Metabacillus sp. KUDC1714: one gene and its partner. The protein of the gene in region 1 interacts with the protein of each later gene in a pairwise test. Links are inferred from orthologs where the notes say so. Each region holds a gene or a part of one and is shown in the gene's direction. Other genes may lie near its edges.

Evidence for each region. The genes of interacting proteins can lie anywhere in the genome.
Region 2: the proteins of HUW50_RS10730 (region 1) and sucA interact in binary tests that used the Escherichia coli proteins (3 or more experiments, as listed by UniProt). The link is inferred for Metabacillus sp. KUDC1714 from one-to-one orthologs.

The regions. Positions count from the first base shown.
Region 1 is NZ_CP055263.1:2,232,776-2,240,915, reverse strand. Bases 3,410-6,319 are described here. They hold HUW50_RS10730 (ABC-F family ATP-binding cassette domain-containing protein), read left to right. Parts: upstream 3,410-3,850; coding sequence 3,851-5,788; downstream 5,789-6,319. Other genes in these bases: moaC (cyclic pyranopterin monophosphate synthase MoaC), read right to left, coding at 3,410-3,466. Outside these bases: HUW50_RS10760 (CPBP family intramembrane glutamic endopeptidase), read left to right, coding at 199-933; HUW50_RS10755 (YdiK family protein), read left to right, coding at 930-1,133; twin-arginine translocase subunit TatC, read right to left, coding at 1,138-1,896; HUW50_RS10745 (twin-arginine translocase TatA/TatE family subunit), read right to left, coding at 1,914-2,108; HUW50_RS10740 (redox-sensing transcriptional repressor Rex), read right to left, coding at 2,132-2,776; more of moaC, read right to left, coding at 2,972-3,409; tRNA (adenosine(37)-N6)-threonylcarbamoyltransferase complex transferase subunit TsaD, read right to left, coding at 6,394-7,416; rimI (ribosomal protein S18-alanine N-acetyltransferase), read right to left, coding at 7,413-7,865; tRNA (adenosine(37)-N6)-threonylcarbamoyltransferase complex dimerization subunit type 1 TsaB, read right to left, coding at 7,879-8,140. UniProt on the Escherichia coli protein: Genetic data indicate it may be involved in ribosome assembly or function.
Region 2 is NZ_CP055263.1:5,524,793-5,533,442, reverse strand. Bases 1,767-5,186 are described here. They hold sucA (2-oxoglutarate dehydrogenase E1 component), read left to right. Parts: upstream 1,767-2,124; coding sequence 2,125-4,986; downstream 4,987-5,186. Other genes in these bases: odhB (2-oxoglutarate dehydrogenase complex dihydrolipoyllysine-residue succinyltransferase), read left to right, coding at 5,080-5,186. In the rest of the region: HUW50_RS25485 (vWA domain-containing protein), read left to right, coding at 1-1,679; more of odhB, read left to right, coding at 5,187-6,333; HUW50_RS25470 (sodium-dependent transporter), read left to right, coding at 6,623-7,969; HUW50_RS25465 (superoxide dismutase), read right to left, coding at 8,125-8,650. UniProt on the Escherichia coli protein: E1 component of the 2-oxoglutarate dehydrogenase (OGDH) complex which catalyzes the decarboxylation of 2-oxoglutarate, the first step in the conversion of 2-oxoglutarate to succinyl-CoA and CO(2).

The DNA.
Region 1 (8,140 bases):
TTTTGAAGAACTTGCCTAAAAGATTATGTCTAAATTGTAAATACAATAAACATCTTTTGATTAATTCACCATAGTTATCATACATATGATATTTGAAAGGTATGATACAATAGGGTTTGATTAATTTTGCCCATGTTCAATTCCGTGATCAGATGTTCTGTCAAATATCACATCATTAGTCAAATGAAGGAGGCCTCTATGAAAAAGCATTATTGGTTTATTTTATTAACATATATGCTCATGCAGCTTTCAGGGGTTGCTGGGATCAGATTATTTCATTATTTAGATATAGGAGCTACACAGGTTGAAAGATTTGCATATTGGACAATCTTTAGCTTTACCCTTGCGTTTATCATTATTCTCTTTTTATTAAGGAAAGAACGTAAGAATGAGAGTTTACTTCGCGGGGAACCTTCATCTGTTGGCGCTTCTGTCGGTTGGGCAATTGGCGGATTCTTATTAGCTATTTTCGCCCAGAGCCTTGCTGCAAACATCGAAATTAATCTATTTGGTGTAGAGCCTGGATCAGAAAACACAGAAATGATTGTTAGTGTCATCGAAGTAACACCATTAGTCATTATTGTTACTTCAATTATCGGACCGATATTAGAAGAGATCATTTTCCGAAAAATAATCTTTGGTGTGTTATATAAAAGGACGAACTTTATCATTGCTGGCCTTATCAGCTCACTTCTTTTTTCGCTTTTGCATGGTGAGCCTCAGCACCTTCTTTTATATGCGTCGATGGGTTTTACCTTTGCCTTTTTATATGTAAAAACAAAGCGGATCATAGTACCTATCTTTGCCCATGTGGCAATGAATACGATGGTAATCATAGTTCAAACTGTATTTCGTGAGGACATTGAAAAAATGATGAAGCAAGTTGAAGACATGCAGCAAGTGCAAGTTATTATTGGAGGCCTTTTAACATGAGAACAAACCCTATATCCATGGGATTCTTTTATTTAACGATGGGGTTGCTGTTTACGTATTTAGCAATTAACAGTGCTGAAAATGGAATTTTTTCTTTTCCGACAATCGTTTTAATTCTAATTGCAACCTTTGATATCGGAGTGGCAATTAGAATGTTTATCCTATCTAGTAAAATCAAAAAAATGAACAAAAAAAAATGAGACTTTATTCAGTCTCATTTTTTGCATTCTCTTCCTCGAACCTTAGCTTCTGAGCTTTCCTATATGTAATTCTGGATACCCAAATACTAATTTCATATAAAATAAACAACGGTATCGAAACCATTAAATGTGATGTTAATTCTGGTGGTGTAATAAGTGCCGCAATGACAAGTAGAACAAAGTAGGCATATTTTCGCACCTGAGATAAGAACATCGGCGTAACAATTCCTAATCTTGTAAGAAACATAATAACTACAGGTAACTGAAACAGCAGCCCAAACGGAACAGTTAGCTGCAATAAAAAAGTAAAATATTCATGAATTCCAATTACTTGATTAACTTCTAGATCATTCGAGATCCTTTCCATAAAATCAACCACAAATGGAAACAAGATAAAATATGAAAAGGAAACCCCGACAAAAAACAACCCTAGTGACATTGGGATATAACTTAAAGTAACGCGCCTTTCTTTCTCGTATAAGCCCGGACTAACGAACGACCATAGCTGATACAAAATAACAGGTGACGTTATGACAAATGCAATAAGAAACGCAAATTGCATGTAAACCATTAATGGATCTGTTAAATTAAACGAATTTAGTGTTAAATTCTTTGCTTCATCTGTTTGCTGTAAATAAACGATAATCGGTCTTGAAAGTAAAAAGCCAGCAATAATAGCTATGAAAAAGAAAACGACAACAATAACAAGTCGTTTTCTAAGCTCTGTTATATGTTCAATGACCGACATTTCATTATTTTTCATATCGGTTTCATCCTATCTTACTTGACTTCGTCCTTCTTTTCTATCTTTTTCACATCATCTTCTTCATCATCTGCTAAACCTTTTGTTGCATTTTTAAATTCACGTAATGAATTACCTACTGCTTTACCAAGATCAGGTAACTTTTTTGGTCCAAAAATAAGTAATGCAACAAATGCAATTAATAATAGGCTTCCGAATCCAAGTGTTGGCATCGAAATCCACCTCCCTGTCTTTATTATTTATCTTCATTAGGATAATGTTTTAAAAAATAAACTAACGACTGAAGCTCAACCGCTAAATCAATATGATGGATCCGTATTTCATCTGGAACATTTAATCTAGCCGGAGTAAAGTTTAAGATCCCTTTAATTCCTTTGACAATAAGTCTGTCAGTAATAGACTGAGCGACAGTTGCAGGTACTGTTAAAATTGCTACAGTTACATCCTCTGGAATAATTTCTTCGAGATGATCTAAATCATAGACAGGAACTCCACCAATTTCTGTTCCAATTTTCTTATTATCAACATCAAATGCAAGTGAAATAACAGTATTATTATTCTTGGTAAAATTATAATGTAAAAAAGCTGTCCCTAAATTACCGACACCTATTAAACATACCTTCGTTGTTTCATCTTGATCTAATGTTTTTCTAAAAAAGGATAACAAATAATTCACATTATAACCATACCCTTTTTTACCTAGCGCACCAAAATATGAGAAATCTCTCCGAATAGTGGCAGAATCTACCTTTACAGCATCACTTAGCTCGGCAGAAGAAACACGCTGCTTACCAGATGAGTGTAAATTTTTTAAAAACCGGTAATATAAAGGCAAACGCTTAGCGGTTGCCTGCGGAATTTTAGATTGTTCTATATTCACTCTTTATCCCTCACATTCATACAAAACGTGCTATGACGTACCAACGTCACCATCCAAAATGAAGGGAAGAACTGTGTATAACTACAAGCCCAACACCAATATGGCGGCGTGAACGGCGCAACATAATAAATATTTATTGCAAAGAACTAGTTGCTTTTAACTAAGATGTTTTATCAATCAACTATTTGTTATTCACTAGCTCATTATATCTTCCCTGATGAAATCTCCACTTTTGCCACCAGTTTTTTCTACTAGATAGGTTGGTCCGATAACCATCCCTTTATCCACAGCTTTACACATATCATAAACTGTAAGCGCTGAAATGCTTGCAGAGGTTAACGCTTCCATTTCGACACCTGTACTGCCTTTTGTTTTTACAGTTGAACTTATCAAAAGTATATATGTACTATCACTTTTTTCCCATTCAAACTCAATATCTACACCTTTAATTGGAATAGGATGACACATAGGGATGACATTTGATGTTTGTTTAGCTGCCATTATACCAGCAACCTGTGCAACAGATAATACATCACCTTTTCCAATTTCATGATTGGTGATCTTTTCATATACCTCTTTTGTCACTTGAATGCTTGTCTTTGCACGTGCTGTTCTAACTGTTATTTCTTTTGCAGAGATATCAACCATTTTCGCTCTGCCTTGCTCATTAAAATGGGTAAATTCTGACATATTCATATCTCCTTATACGTAGACTATACACTATTTTTTAAAATCTGTCTGTTTGTTATTGTGACAATTATATGGATAGACCAAAAGCGCAAGCGCCTTGAACAGCCCCGACAAGCATAAGATGATTTAGAATAGAAGGCGTTCTTTGCCTTCAATTCTAAATTAGCTTATGACCTCGAGGGGCTAGGCGCTGGAGCTGAATCTCGTGCGCTTATCCACAGTTTAAGAATTTTATAATTTCCTAAACGAGAACAAAAGCGCAAGCGCCTTGCTAAGAGACGTAGAAAAAGAACACTCCGTCCAACAATATAGATATCTATTGTATCTTTGTTGCCCATATGTCCCTATTAAGCTAAACTTAAAGCATTAGTAGAGGTGAAAACAATGATATTGTTACAAATAAATCAACTTAGTAAATATTTCGGCGCTGACCCTATTTTATCGAATATTAAGCTAGAAGTACAAACAAGAGACAAAGTTGCCATTGTGGGACGTAATGGGGCCGGAAAATCAACCCTTTTAAAAATAATTGCTGGAGTCATGTCACATGATTCTGGTGATATCATTAAACCAAAAGATGTATCAATCGGCTACTTAGCTCAAGATACGGGATTAGAATCTCAATTATCAATATGGGAAGAAATGAATTTAGTATTTAAAGAGCTTCAGTTAATGGAAAAGGAAATGAGACTTGTTGAGCAAAGAATGGCAACAGTTGACCCTGCCCATGAATCACTTAAATTTGAGAAACTCCTAAAAGAATATGACATCTTACAAGTGAAATTCAAAGAAAACGGTGGATATCAATATGAAGCTGATATTCGATCTATCCTTCATGGACTCGGATTTAGCGAGTTTGATCCAGGTACTAAAATATCTTCGTTGAGTGGTGGCCAAAAAACCCGCCTCGCACTAGGGAAATTACTATTAACAAGCCCTGACCTTTTAATATTAGATGAACCAACTAACCACTTAGATATTGAAACTTTGACATGGCTTGAACAATACTTGCAAAACTACCCTGGAGCGATTTTAATTGTTTCTCATGATAGATACTTTTTGGATAAAATTGTAACTCAAGTATACGAGATTAGTCGACATACGAGTACAAAATATCTCGGTAATTACAGCAGCTACTTACAGTATAAAGCAGAAAACTACGAAAAAGAGCTTAAAAGCTATGAAAGACAACAGGAAGAAGTAGCTAAGTTAAAAGACTTTATCCAACGTAACCTAGCCCGTGCTTCGACAACTAAGCTTGCACAAAGCAGAAGAAAAAAGTTAGAGAAAATGGATTTAATGAATAGGCCACTTGGTGACGAAAAATCAGCCAACTTTCAATTTGATATTGAAAGACAAAGTGGAAATGATGTCTTAAAGGCTAAAGACATCTCTGTTTCATATGACTCGGTTCATCCTGTCATTTCAAACATATCCTTTTCTATTTCACGTGGTGATAGTATCGCACTAGTTGGTCCAAATGGTATTGGTAAATCTACATTACTCAAATCTATTGTTCAGAAGCTTGACTCATTAACTGGCTCATTTGCCCTTGGCTCCCATGTGCAAATTGGCTATTACGATCAACAGCAGGCAGATTTAACATCTAATAAGCGTGTGCTGGACGAGCTTTGGGATGAATATCCACAGAAGACGGAAAAGGAAATTCGTACAGTTCTAGGAAACTTTCTATTTTCTGGTGACGATGTTTTAAAGTCTGTTTCAACTCTCAGTGGTGGAGAAAAGGCGAGACTTGCACTATCAAAACTAATGCTTCAAAACGCGAACTTTCTTATTCTAGATGAACCGACAAATCATCTTGACCTAGATAGTAAAGAAATTTTAGAAAACGCATTAATTGATTACCCTGGAACAATTTTATTTGTTTCACATGACCGCTATTTTATCAATAGAATCGCTACAAAAGTATTTGAACTCTCACCTAATCATTTGAGAGAGTACTTAGGAGACTATGATTATTTCCTAACTAAAAAGGAAGAACAATTAGAGCTAGAACGGTTAGAACAGGAGGCTGGGGGGAAATCAGCTTCTCAAAAGGTGATGACAGCACAGCCAGAAGGTAAACTTTCCTATCAACAAGAAAAAGAACAAAAAAAGCTTGAAAGACAGAAGCAACGAAGAATAGAAGAGATCGAGGCTGAGATAGGTCATATAGAGGAACAAATTGAAAAAAATGAAGCTCTTCTCTGTGATCCAAACATCTATCAAAATCATGAAGAAGTACAAAGAATTAACTCTGAGAATGAACTTCTTCAATCAAAGCTAGAAAATTTAATGAATGAATGGGAAGAGTTACACTAAGAAAAGCGGAAGCGGCTTGCTCAGCGACGAGAAACAAGAGCACTCCGTATGAGATAAAGGAAACACGAAGAGCGTTAGCGATTCGATGTTGACTTAGCGTATAAGGAGTGTGAAGTTCACTAGGCGCTAGGCGCTGGAGCTAGACACCAAAACTAAGTATAAAAGTTATACTTCTTTACTTTAAAAAAAAACAGCGAAGCAACTTCGCTGTTTTTTACTTTAAATGTGAGTTACATATATCTTTCGACATTTTTTTAACGCCTAGATAATAATAGAGAGATCAGTAAGGTTTTCTTTACTTTTATCCACACTATAATTCCTTTATTTCCAACATATCAACAGACTTATACACATTATCCACAAAAAATCTAAAAACTATCCTAGTTATACACAACCTAAACTATGCCGATATGACAGGATTTTTACTCGTTTTACACAATTCTACAAATATCGTGCATATTCTGTGGATAACTTTGTTCATAACTCTTATTTACATATAAAAAAGGTGACTCAATCATACCTTCAGCTCAATATATAGATCAATACAAGGTAAAAGATCTATATATAAGTAAACTAGGAAGGTTATGACCCAATTGAGCCACCTTTTAATATGATGTTAATTCAAGTCCAGGATTCGCATTTAGAGCTAAATCACTTCTAATGCCTTTATCATATAGAACGCTACCAATAGCCGCAATCATTGCTGCATTATCTGTGCAGAGGGACAAAGGTGGAATAATTAATTCTAACCCATCCCTTGAAGAAAACTCTTTTTCTAAAGCTGTACGCAAGCCTTTATTTGCTGCAACACCACCAGCTAGTAACAGTTGTTTTACAGGATATTTATCCACAGCTTGTGATGTTTTTGTCACGAGCACATCAATAACACTTGCTTGAAAACTAGCAGCAACATCTTTAGCTTCCAATATTATTCCCTTTTGCTTTGCATTGTGCAGCGTATTTATAACTGCTGATTTGAGTCCACTAAAGCTAAAATCAAATGATCCTGCACCTAACCAAGCTCTTGGCAAATCAATTGTTGGTTTTCCCTCATGTGCTAATCGGTCAATATGTGGACCACCAGGATAAGGGAGCCCTAAAGTTCTTGCAACCTTATCATATGCTTCCCCGGCTGCATCATCCAATGTTTCACCGATCACTTCAAAATTAGCATGTTCTTTCATATAAACAAGCTCAGTATGCCCACCTGATACCACTAAAGCTAATAACGGAAACTCTAACTCTTTAATAAGACGATTTGCATAAATATGGCCGGCTATATGATGAACACCTATAAGTGGTATACCATGGGAAAATGCTAATGCTTTTGCGGCATTAATCCCTGTTAATAAGGCACCAACCAGACCTGGTCCTTCAGTTACTGTAATTGCTGATAAGTCATTAAAGTCAAGGTTCGCTTGTTTCATTGCTTCCTCAAAGACAATTGTTAATTGTTCAACATGGTGTCTAGAAGCAATCTCAGGGACTACACCTCCAAATCGCTTATGACTCTCAATTTGTGAGGCTACTACATTTGCTACGATTTCACGACCATTTTTAATAATAGCTACAGCTGTTTCATCACAGCTTGTTTCAACACCTAATATATATTGATCTGTTCGATTCATACTAAATTCACCCACATTACTAAAGCATCTTCTTGATTATCTGTATAATATCTCTTTCTTATTCCACCTGATAAAAACCCGACCTTTTTATATAAAGATTGTGCAATATGATTAGAAACTCTTACCTCTAAGGATAACCGTTTTGCATTCATTTCTTTACTTAACTGGATTGAAAACCTTAGAAGAGCTTCACCAATCTTCATTTTACGATAATCGGGGTGTACTGCTATGTTTGTAATTTGTGCATCATCCATAATCACCCATAAGCCACAGTAGCCAATCACTTTCCCCTCAAATTCCACTACTAAATACTTTGCAAATAAATTTTGCTCGAGTTCATAAAATAATGACTCTTTCGACCAAGGTGCTGAAAATGAAAGCAATTCGATTTGATAAACCTCTTCAACATCTTCTCTTTGCATCTTTCTTATCGTAAACCTATTATCCAAGTTCTCCACCATCTTACTTTTGCTGTTCTAGCCATTTTGCTTCTGCTTCAGCTAGTCGGATATAATTTGGAACAAGGGAATGGACATCTGACGCTTCTTTTGTTAAGCCAATTAACCCTAGTTCACTTGGTCTCGGGTTATTTAACGTAACTTGTCCAAATTCACCCATATCTCCTAACGTGCTAACAATTGTTTCTTTATGAATCACAACGTCATTACCTACAAATAAAACCCGTTCCTTTTTATCCTCAAGTATTTTTAGCCAATCAGCAAGT
Region 2 (8,650 bases), 3.3 Mb from region 1 along the record:
ATACAAACTTTCAAGAAATTGGATTATTTATCGAAAAAACGAAGCTATTAAAGCTGAATGGCTTTGCGAAACAATTATGTATGTTATTAGAAGATTTACGCCTCGAGGAAATTTGTAAAAAAGAACGCCCAGGTACAAAACGAGCATTTGAGGTAAGAAGAAATTTATATCGAAAATATTTTCATAGTCAGCTAACCATTCATCAAGAGCGTAGTATATTGACAGATGCTCTCTTTAATACTCTTTATTTACGTTTAACAGCACAATCTCCATTAGAACAAATGCCAATATTATCAGATAGTGTTGATCGTGCTCTTCCATTTATTGAATCTAAAATCTTTCAAGTGTATGAAGTAAATACAACAAAAGCGGTCATTCAAATTGTCTTAGACATAATGGATGTTTTAGAAGAAATGCTTGAAAAAGATATGTTAAATACCTATTTCTATTTAGCGGATTTACCATATGGGTCCTATGAAACAAATAGTCTTTTTGATGAGTTAAAACGAAAATCAAAATTGAAAAATAAAGACTCTTTGGAAGAAGCTAAAAAAGGTGATGAAGATGTACATGGAGATAAGTTACCAACATGGCATAGTGAAACAAGCAAACCTACGAAAAGCTTTTTGCAATTTGATTTAGAGCAAGGGACAAACACGACAATAAATGGGGATGGCATTGTCCGTGAAGGTGATGATGGTGATCAAGCACTTGCGATGGTACAAGGTACGTCAAAGAAAGCGAAAAAGAACGATTATTCAAAATTAGAAGCATTGGAAAATAAAAGTGAAGATCGTTCTATGGCAGGTGACCTTGTATATGGTAAAGAAAATAAATTTGCAGTTCCTGTATTTGTTGAAGCTAAACAACCTTTACCAAACGAACTAGAACAATACAAAAAAGATCGCAATGACATTCTCTTATTTCAGAATAAGCTAAAGCTTATGATTCAGAAAACATTGGAGCATAAAAGAACGCTACCTAGAACAGATCTTCATATCGGAAGGTTAAATAAAAAGCTTTTAAGACTTCTTACAGATGAAAATCCGAAGCTTTTTTATAAAAAACAAGAAAAATCGCAGCAAATAGATGCTGTTTTTACGCTCTTAGTTGATTGTTCGGCATCCATGTTTGATAAAATGGAACAAACGAAATTAGGAATCACACTTTTCCATGAAACGTTAAAATCAGTGAGAGTACCACATCAAATCGTTGGATTCTGGGAAGATACGAATGAGGCCTCAAAAACACGTCAACCAAATCATTTCCACACAGTAATAACATTTGATGATTCGCTAAAGCAACAATCCGGTCCTGAGATCATGCAGCTTTCACCTGAAGAGGATAACCGTGATGGATATGCTATAAGACATATGACAAAGCAATTAACGATGAGAAATGAAAAACAAAAATTTCTTCTCGTTTTTTCAGATGGTGAACCTGCAGCGATGGGATATGAGAGAAATGGTATTATCGACACACATGAAGCAGTTTTAGAGGCGAGAAAACTGGGAATAGAAGTAATGAACGTTTTTTTATCACGAGGAGAAATTGACGAACCCACAAAGAAGACAATTCAGAATATATATGGAAAATATAGTATCTTTGTTGATAAAATAGAAGAGCTTCCAGAGCAACTATTCCCGTTATTGAAAAGATTACTTTTAAAGACCATTTAACGGTAGACCTCTAGCTCTTATTTAAGAAACTAGAGGTCTTTTATTAATGCTTGAACAATCCTTATTTAATTAAATTTACTTGATCTATTAGTTTTAAAAAAAAGTTGATAAAAATACTCTGAAAAAATAAAAATTAACCTTTTTAACCCAGAATTTGTTGTATGATAGTATCATGGAAAACAAGTTATCAGTAGGGAGTTTTAAACCTTTCGATCAATTACTGTCTGCTTTTTAACTATAAATAAAAAAATATGAAATTTTTTTGAAATTTTTCATTAACTTCGCTTGGAATGTTGAGATAGCAATGGTAAAATAGGGTTTGGAAGCGTTTCAATATCATACTACTATACTTGTATCACTAAATAATATTGTAGGATAATATTTAACTTTCCTACGTATCAGAATTTTTTTCTGATCATTTACGAATAGTTGGGGGTAATGTTAGATGTCAGAAGGTACACTGAAGAGAAAATTCCCTTGGGAAGACTTCCATGGTCCAAACCTCGGCTATGTCATGGAGCAATATGATCAATATAAAGTTGATCCAAACTCTATTGATATAGAATTAAAGGAAATCTTTGATAACTGGGGTTCTCCTTCTATACAGACTAATCAAATGACAATATCAGCTGATAACGAACATCTTAGTGCTGATAAAATGACCAAAATTGCAGAAGCAGTTAATCTAGTAACAAATATTCGCAGACATGGACACTTAAATGCAGCTATTTATCCGTTTGAGGATTGTAGTGAAAAAAATGAATTTCTTCTTTTAGAAGAATATGATTTGACAGAAGAGGATTTAAAGGATATACCTGCTCATCTATTATGTAAGGATGCTCCAGCACATGTAACAAATGGGCTAGAAGCGTATAAATACTTAAAAGAGGTATATAAAAGTTCAATTGCATTTGAATTCAGCCATGTACACAATTATGAAGAAAAAACTTGGCTAGTAAAGATGGTTGAATCCGGTAGTATTTTTAAGGATTTATCTAAGGAAAAACGTACTTCTATTTTAAAACGATTAACAGAGGTTGAAGGTTTTGAACAATACCTCCATCGTACTTTTGTTGGACAAAAGCGTTTTTCAATTGAAGGGTTGGACATGCTAGTACCAATTCTAGATGAATTGATTTCTAGTGCTGTACAAGTTGGTACAGATACAATAAATATTGGAATGGCCCATCGTGGTCGCTTAAATGTATTAGCACATGTACTTGGCAAGCCATATGAAATTATTTTTTCTGAATTTCAACATGCACCGAATAAAGAATTAGTACCTTCTGAGGGTTCAATAGGCATTAATTATGGTTGGAGCGGTGATGTTAAGTATCATTTAGGTGCTAATAAACAGATTAAAGATGAAAATACAGTTCGAGCGAAAGTAACATTAGCAAACAATCCAAGTCACTTAGAATTTATTGATCCAATTGTTGAAGGTTACACTCGTTCAGCTCAAGAGGATCGTTCCGAAAAGGGCTATCCTAAGCTAAATGTTAGTGATGCTATGGCCATCTTAATTCATGGGGATGCTGCATTCCCGGGTGAAGGAATCGTTGCTGAAACGCTTAACTTAAATAAGTTAACAGGTTACCAAACTGGTGGGACGATACATATCATTGCCAATAATATGATCGGATTTACAACAGAAAGCCGTGATTCTCGTTCAACAAAATATGCTAGTGATTTAGCAAAAGGTTATGAAATTCCAATTGTCCACGTAAATGCAGATGATCCAGAAGCATGTTTAGCTGCTGTATTGATCGCGATGGAATATAGAAATAAATTTAAAAGCGACTTCTTAATCGATTTAATCGGCTATAGAAGATTTGGACATAACGAAATGGATGAACCATCAATGACTCAGCCTAAGTTGTATGAAAAGGTTCGTAAACATCCAACAGTTCGTGAATTATATGGTAATAAATTAGAAAATGAAGGCGTTTTAAAGTCTGAAGATATTAAAAATATTATCGAGGATGTTGAAACAACTCTTGAGAAGGCTTTTCAAAAAGTACCTGATAAAAATGTAGCACAGGCTCACGAAATAAAACTTCCTGAATTTGTGAATAGTGGATTGCCGGATTTAAAGACTGCAGTAGATAAAGCTAATTTACTAAAATTAAATGAAGAGATTGTGAACTGGCCGGAAAACTTTAAAGTATTTCCTAAGCTGCAAAGAATTTTAGAGAAAAGAGCAAAAGAACTTTCTGAAAATGGAAAAGTAGATTGGTCTTTAGGAGAAGCGTTAGCCTTCGCGTCAATTTTAGAAGATGGTACTCCAATCCGTTTAACAGGACAGGATTCACAACGTGGTACATTTGCCCATCGACATATTGTTATTCACGACATTGAAAATGGAGAAACTTATTCACCGCTTCACCGTTTAACAGATGCAAAAGCATCATTTGCTGTTCACAATAGTCCATTATCTGAGGGTTCTGTTCTGGGATTTGAATATGGATATAATGTGTTCGCACCAGAAACATTAGTTTTATGGGAAGCACAATTTGGTGATTTCGCAAATGCTGCCCAAGTATTTTTCGATCAGTTTATAGCAGCAGGTCGAGCGAAATGGGGTCAAAAGTCTGGTTTAGTCATGCTTTTACCTCATGGATTTGAAGGGCAAGGTCCTGAACATTCAAGTGCTCGTTTAGAGCGCTACTTACAATTGGCAGCAGAAGATAGCTGGACAGTTGCAAATTTAACAAGTGCAGCTCAATATTTCCATATTTTACGTCGTCAAGCAGATTTGTTGAAACGTGAGGAAGTTCGTCCATTAGTCATTATGACTCCAAAAAGCTTATTACGTAAACAACAATCAGTTTCTGATATAAATGAGTTAAGTGAAGGGGAGTTTAAGCCTGTAGTCGAACAACCAGGACTAGGACATACTCCAGAAAAAGTGAAAAGACTTGTATTATGTAGCGGAAAAGTTTCAATTGATCTAGCAGATAAGCTAAAAACTATTGAAGACAATACAGATTGGGTACACATCTTAAGAGTAGAAGAACTTTATCCATTCCCTAAAAAGATTATTTCATCGATTATTGAGAGCATGACATCTCTTGAAGAAATAATCTGGGTTCAAGAAGAACCACAAAATATGGGTGCTTGGTTGTTTATTGATCCTAGATTACGTGATATCGCACCTGAGGGAGTTCCAGTACGATATATTGGTAGAAGAAGAAGACAAAGTCCTGCTGAAGGAGATCCAAATATTCACAAAAAGGATCAAGAAAGAATTGTAACTGAAGCATTGACTCAAAAAGTATTAGACCAATCATTTGTAAATTCTAAATAAATAGGAATCACTTGCAAATTATTAGCTTTTCATTTTTATAGCAGCTTGGATGGATAGCTTAAAAGTGTTGCAAGTGCTCAAGGGGGAACCAACATGGCTGAGATTAAGGTACCAGAATTAGCAGAATCTATTACTGAAGGAACAATTGCACAATGGCTAAAGCAACCAGGTGATTCAGTTGAAAAAGGTGAATACCTTTTAGAGGTAGAAACTGATAAAGTTAATGTTGAATTAACAGCAGAATTTTCAGGTGTTTTAAAAGAGACACATAAAGAGTCCGGTGATACTGTACAGGTTGGAGAAACTATTGGTGTCATTGATGAAAAAGGACAAGCTTCAGCGTCAACACCAGAGCAAACAACAGCTGAAAAAGTAGAACCTAAAGCTGAAGAGCCAGTGAGAGGGCAAAATGATGGTGCAGAAGGAGATAATAAACAACGTACGATTGCTTCACCTGCTGCAAGAAAACTAGCACGTGAGCGTGGCATAGATTTACAACAGGTTCAAGTAACTGATCCACTAGGACGTGTTCGTAAACAAGATGTTGAAGCACATTCTGTTCAAGCTCCTGTGAAACAGGTTCAAGCAGAACAAGTAAAACCACCGGCAAAATCAACTGTGGCTGTACAGCAAGAGCAACCAGGTAAACCTATTGAACGTATCAAAATGTCAAGACGTAGACAGACGATAGCTAATCGTTTAGTAGAAGTCCAACAAACAGCTGCAATGTTGACAACGTTTAATGAAGTTGACATGACAAATGTAATGGAAGTTAGAAAACGTCGTAAAGACAAATTTTTCGAACAGCATGATGTCCGTTTAGGATTTATGTCTTTCTTTACAAAAGCAGTTGTGGCTGCATTAAAACAATACCCATTATTAAATGCTGAGATTCAAGGTAATGAGATTGTAATGAAAAAGTTTTATGATATCGGTATTGCTGTTTCAGCACCAGAAGGTTTAGTTGTACCAGTAGTTCGTGATGCTGATCGTTTAAATTTTGCTGGTATTGAAGGTGAGATATTAAACCTTGCTACAAAAGCTCGTGACAATAAATTAGGTCTGAGTGATTTACAAGGTGGAACATTTACCATTACAAATGGTGGGGTCTTTGGTTCATTATTATCCACACCAATTCTAAATGGACCACAGGTTGGTATTCTCGGTATGCATAAAATTCAGCTTAGACCAGTTGCGATTGACGCTGAAAAAATGGAAAATCGTCCGATGATGTATATTGCACTATCTTACGATCATCGTATTGTTGATGGTAAAGAAGCAGTAAGTTTCTTAGCTACTGTTAAAGCACTTCTTGAAGATCCAGAATCTTTATTATTAGAAGGATAACCAGGTTAAACAGAATGGTGAATTTCATCATTCTGTTTTTTTTGAAGTTTGATAGGAACGATTATTCATACCAACTAGATTAATGAATGTTTAACGTTTTAGGTGAAATTCATATTTTTATTATGAAAACAAATAAATGTTTGGAGCAATTTTTTTAAAATTTGCATTTTAAATTATCGTAGTAAAATGTTAAAATGATAACTTATATGATGTTTGTATAGTGTTGGTTATTAATTCAAAGTCATTTCTAATCAAACTAGCTAACAAGAGAAAACGTAGAGGTGATTTTGTGGGTAACAATGTTGAACAATGGTCTTCGAAGCTTGCATTTATATTAGCTGCTGCAGGTTCAGCGATTGGATTGGGAGCAATTTGGAAGTTCCCATATGTGGCAGGTACTAGTGGAGGCGGAGTGTTTTTTCTAATATTTATTCTATTTACTTTATTGGTCGGCTTACCATTATTAATAGGTGAGTTTATTATTGGAAGAAGTACTCAAAAGGATGCGATACAGTCATATAAACAAATCGCACCAAATTCATCATGGCATTTCATTGGCCGACTCGGGATTGTAACATGCTTTATTTTATTATCCTTCTATAGTGTAGTGGGCGGTTGGATTTTAATTTATATTTTTAAAGGATTAACAGGTGGATTAAGTGGTCTTACAGAACAAGAGTATGGTGAATTATTTGGTCAAAGCATTACAAACTCAGGTTTAACAATCTTTGCTCAATTTGCATTTTTACTGATCACGGTATTTGTTGTTTCTAAAGGTGTTTCAAATGGGATTGAAAAAGCAAGCCGTTTTATGATGCCTGCACTATTTATCATCTTTTTTATATTAATTATTCGTTCCGTCACATTAGATGGAGCAATGGAAGGAATTATGTTCTTCCTTAAACCGGATTTTACAAATGTAACATCTGAAACGATTTTATATGCAATGGGTCAATCATTTTTCGCATTAAGTGTTGGGGTATCAGTAATGGTTACTTATAGTTCATACTTATCAAAAAATGAAAATCTTCCACAATCTGCTATTTCGATTGTTATATTAAATCTATTGGTAGCATTTCTTGCTGGTTTAGCAATCTTTCCAGCTGTATTCTCATTTGGGTTGGAACCCGACGCCGGTCCAGTCTTATTATTTAATGTTTTACCGACTGTATTTAACCAAATGCCATTTGGTGTTTTCTTTCTAATTGCATTTTTACTCTTATTTTTATTTGCAACATTAACTTCAGCCTTTTCAATGCTTGAAATAATTGTTGCCCCTCTTGCAAAAGGTGTTGAATCAAAACGAAAAAGGTTTTCTTGGATACTTGGGATATGTATTTTCATTGTTGGAATTCCGTCCGCACTTTCATTCGGAGTCTTGAGTCATATTACACTTTTTGAAAAATCGATTTTTGATGCAGCAGACTTTTTAGTAAGTAATATATTAATGCCTCTTGGTGCATTATTAATTGCAATATTTGTTCCTTTTAAACTCTCGAAGGAAACACTCTATCAAGAGCTTTTACAGGGATCATCACTGAGCAAGAAGCTATTTGTCCTGTGGTATATGCTATTAAAATTCGTTGCACCAATTGTCATTATTTTAGTATTTTTAGATGTTTTAGGTATCATTTAAATGTAAGGCGGATATTCTTTTAATTATCCGCCTTTTTATCGTTTAGTAAATTATAAAATTCTGTACTTTGAATAAGCGCTCGACATCCAGCTCCAGCGCCTAGCCCTTCTTATGCTTGTCGGGGCTGTTCAAGGCGCTTGCGCTCTTGTTTTATGTTAAAACGGCTTCCACTTTAATTGTTGTGCTTCATGAAAACGTCTTTCTACTTCTCGCCAGTTTACAATATTCCACCAATTGTCTACATATTTTTTTCTTTCGTTCTTATATTGAAGGTAATAAGCATGCTCCCACACATCTAATACAAGTATTGGGACAACATCCCATTGGCTTAGATTTTGATGTTTTTCAGCTTGCAAAATTTCTAGCCGTCGTGAGCGTGGTGACCAAACTAAAATAGCCCAACCAACACCTTCAACATTGTTTGCAGCTTCAGTGAAATGAGCTTTAAATTTTTCGAAGCTTCCAAAGGATTGATTGATTTCTCTCATTAACATGCCCGAGGGTTTACCGCCTCCATTTGGACTCATGATCGTCCAGAAAATGGTATGAAGATAATGTCCCGCTCCGTGAAAAGCAGCTTCTCTCTCCCAATGTTTAATAAGATCGAAGTTATTAGATGTACGCGCTTTTTGCATCTCTTTTTCGGCTTTATTTAATCCATCAACATAGCTTTTATGGTGT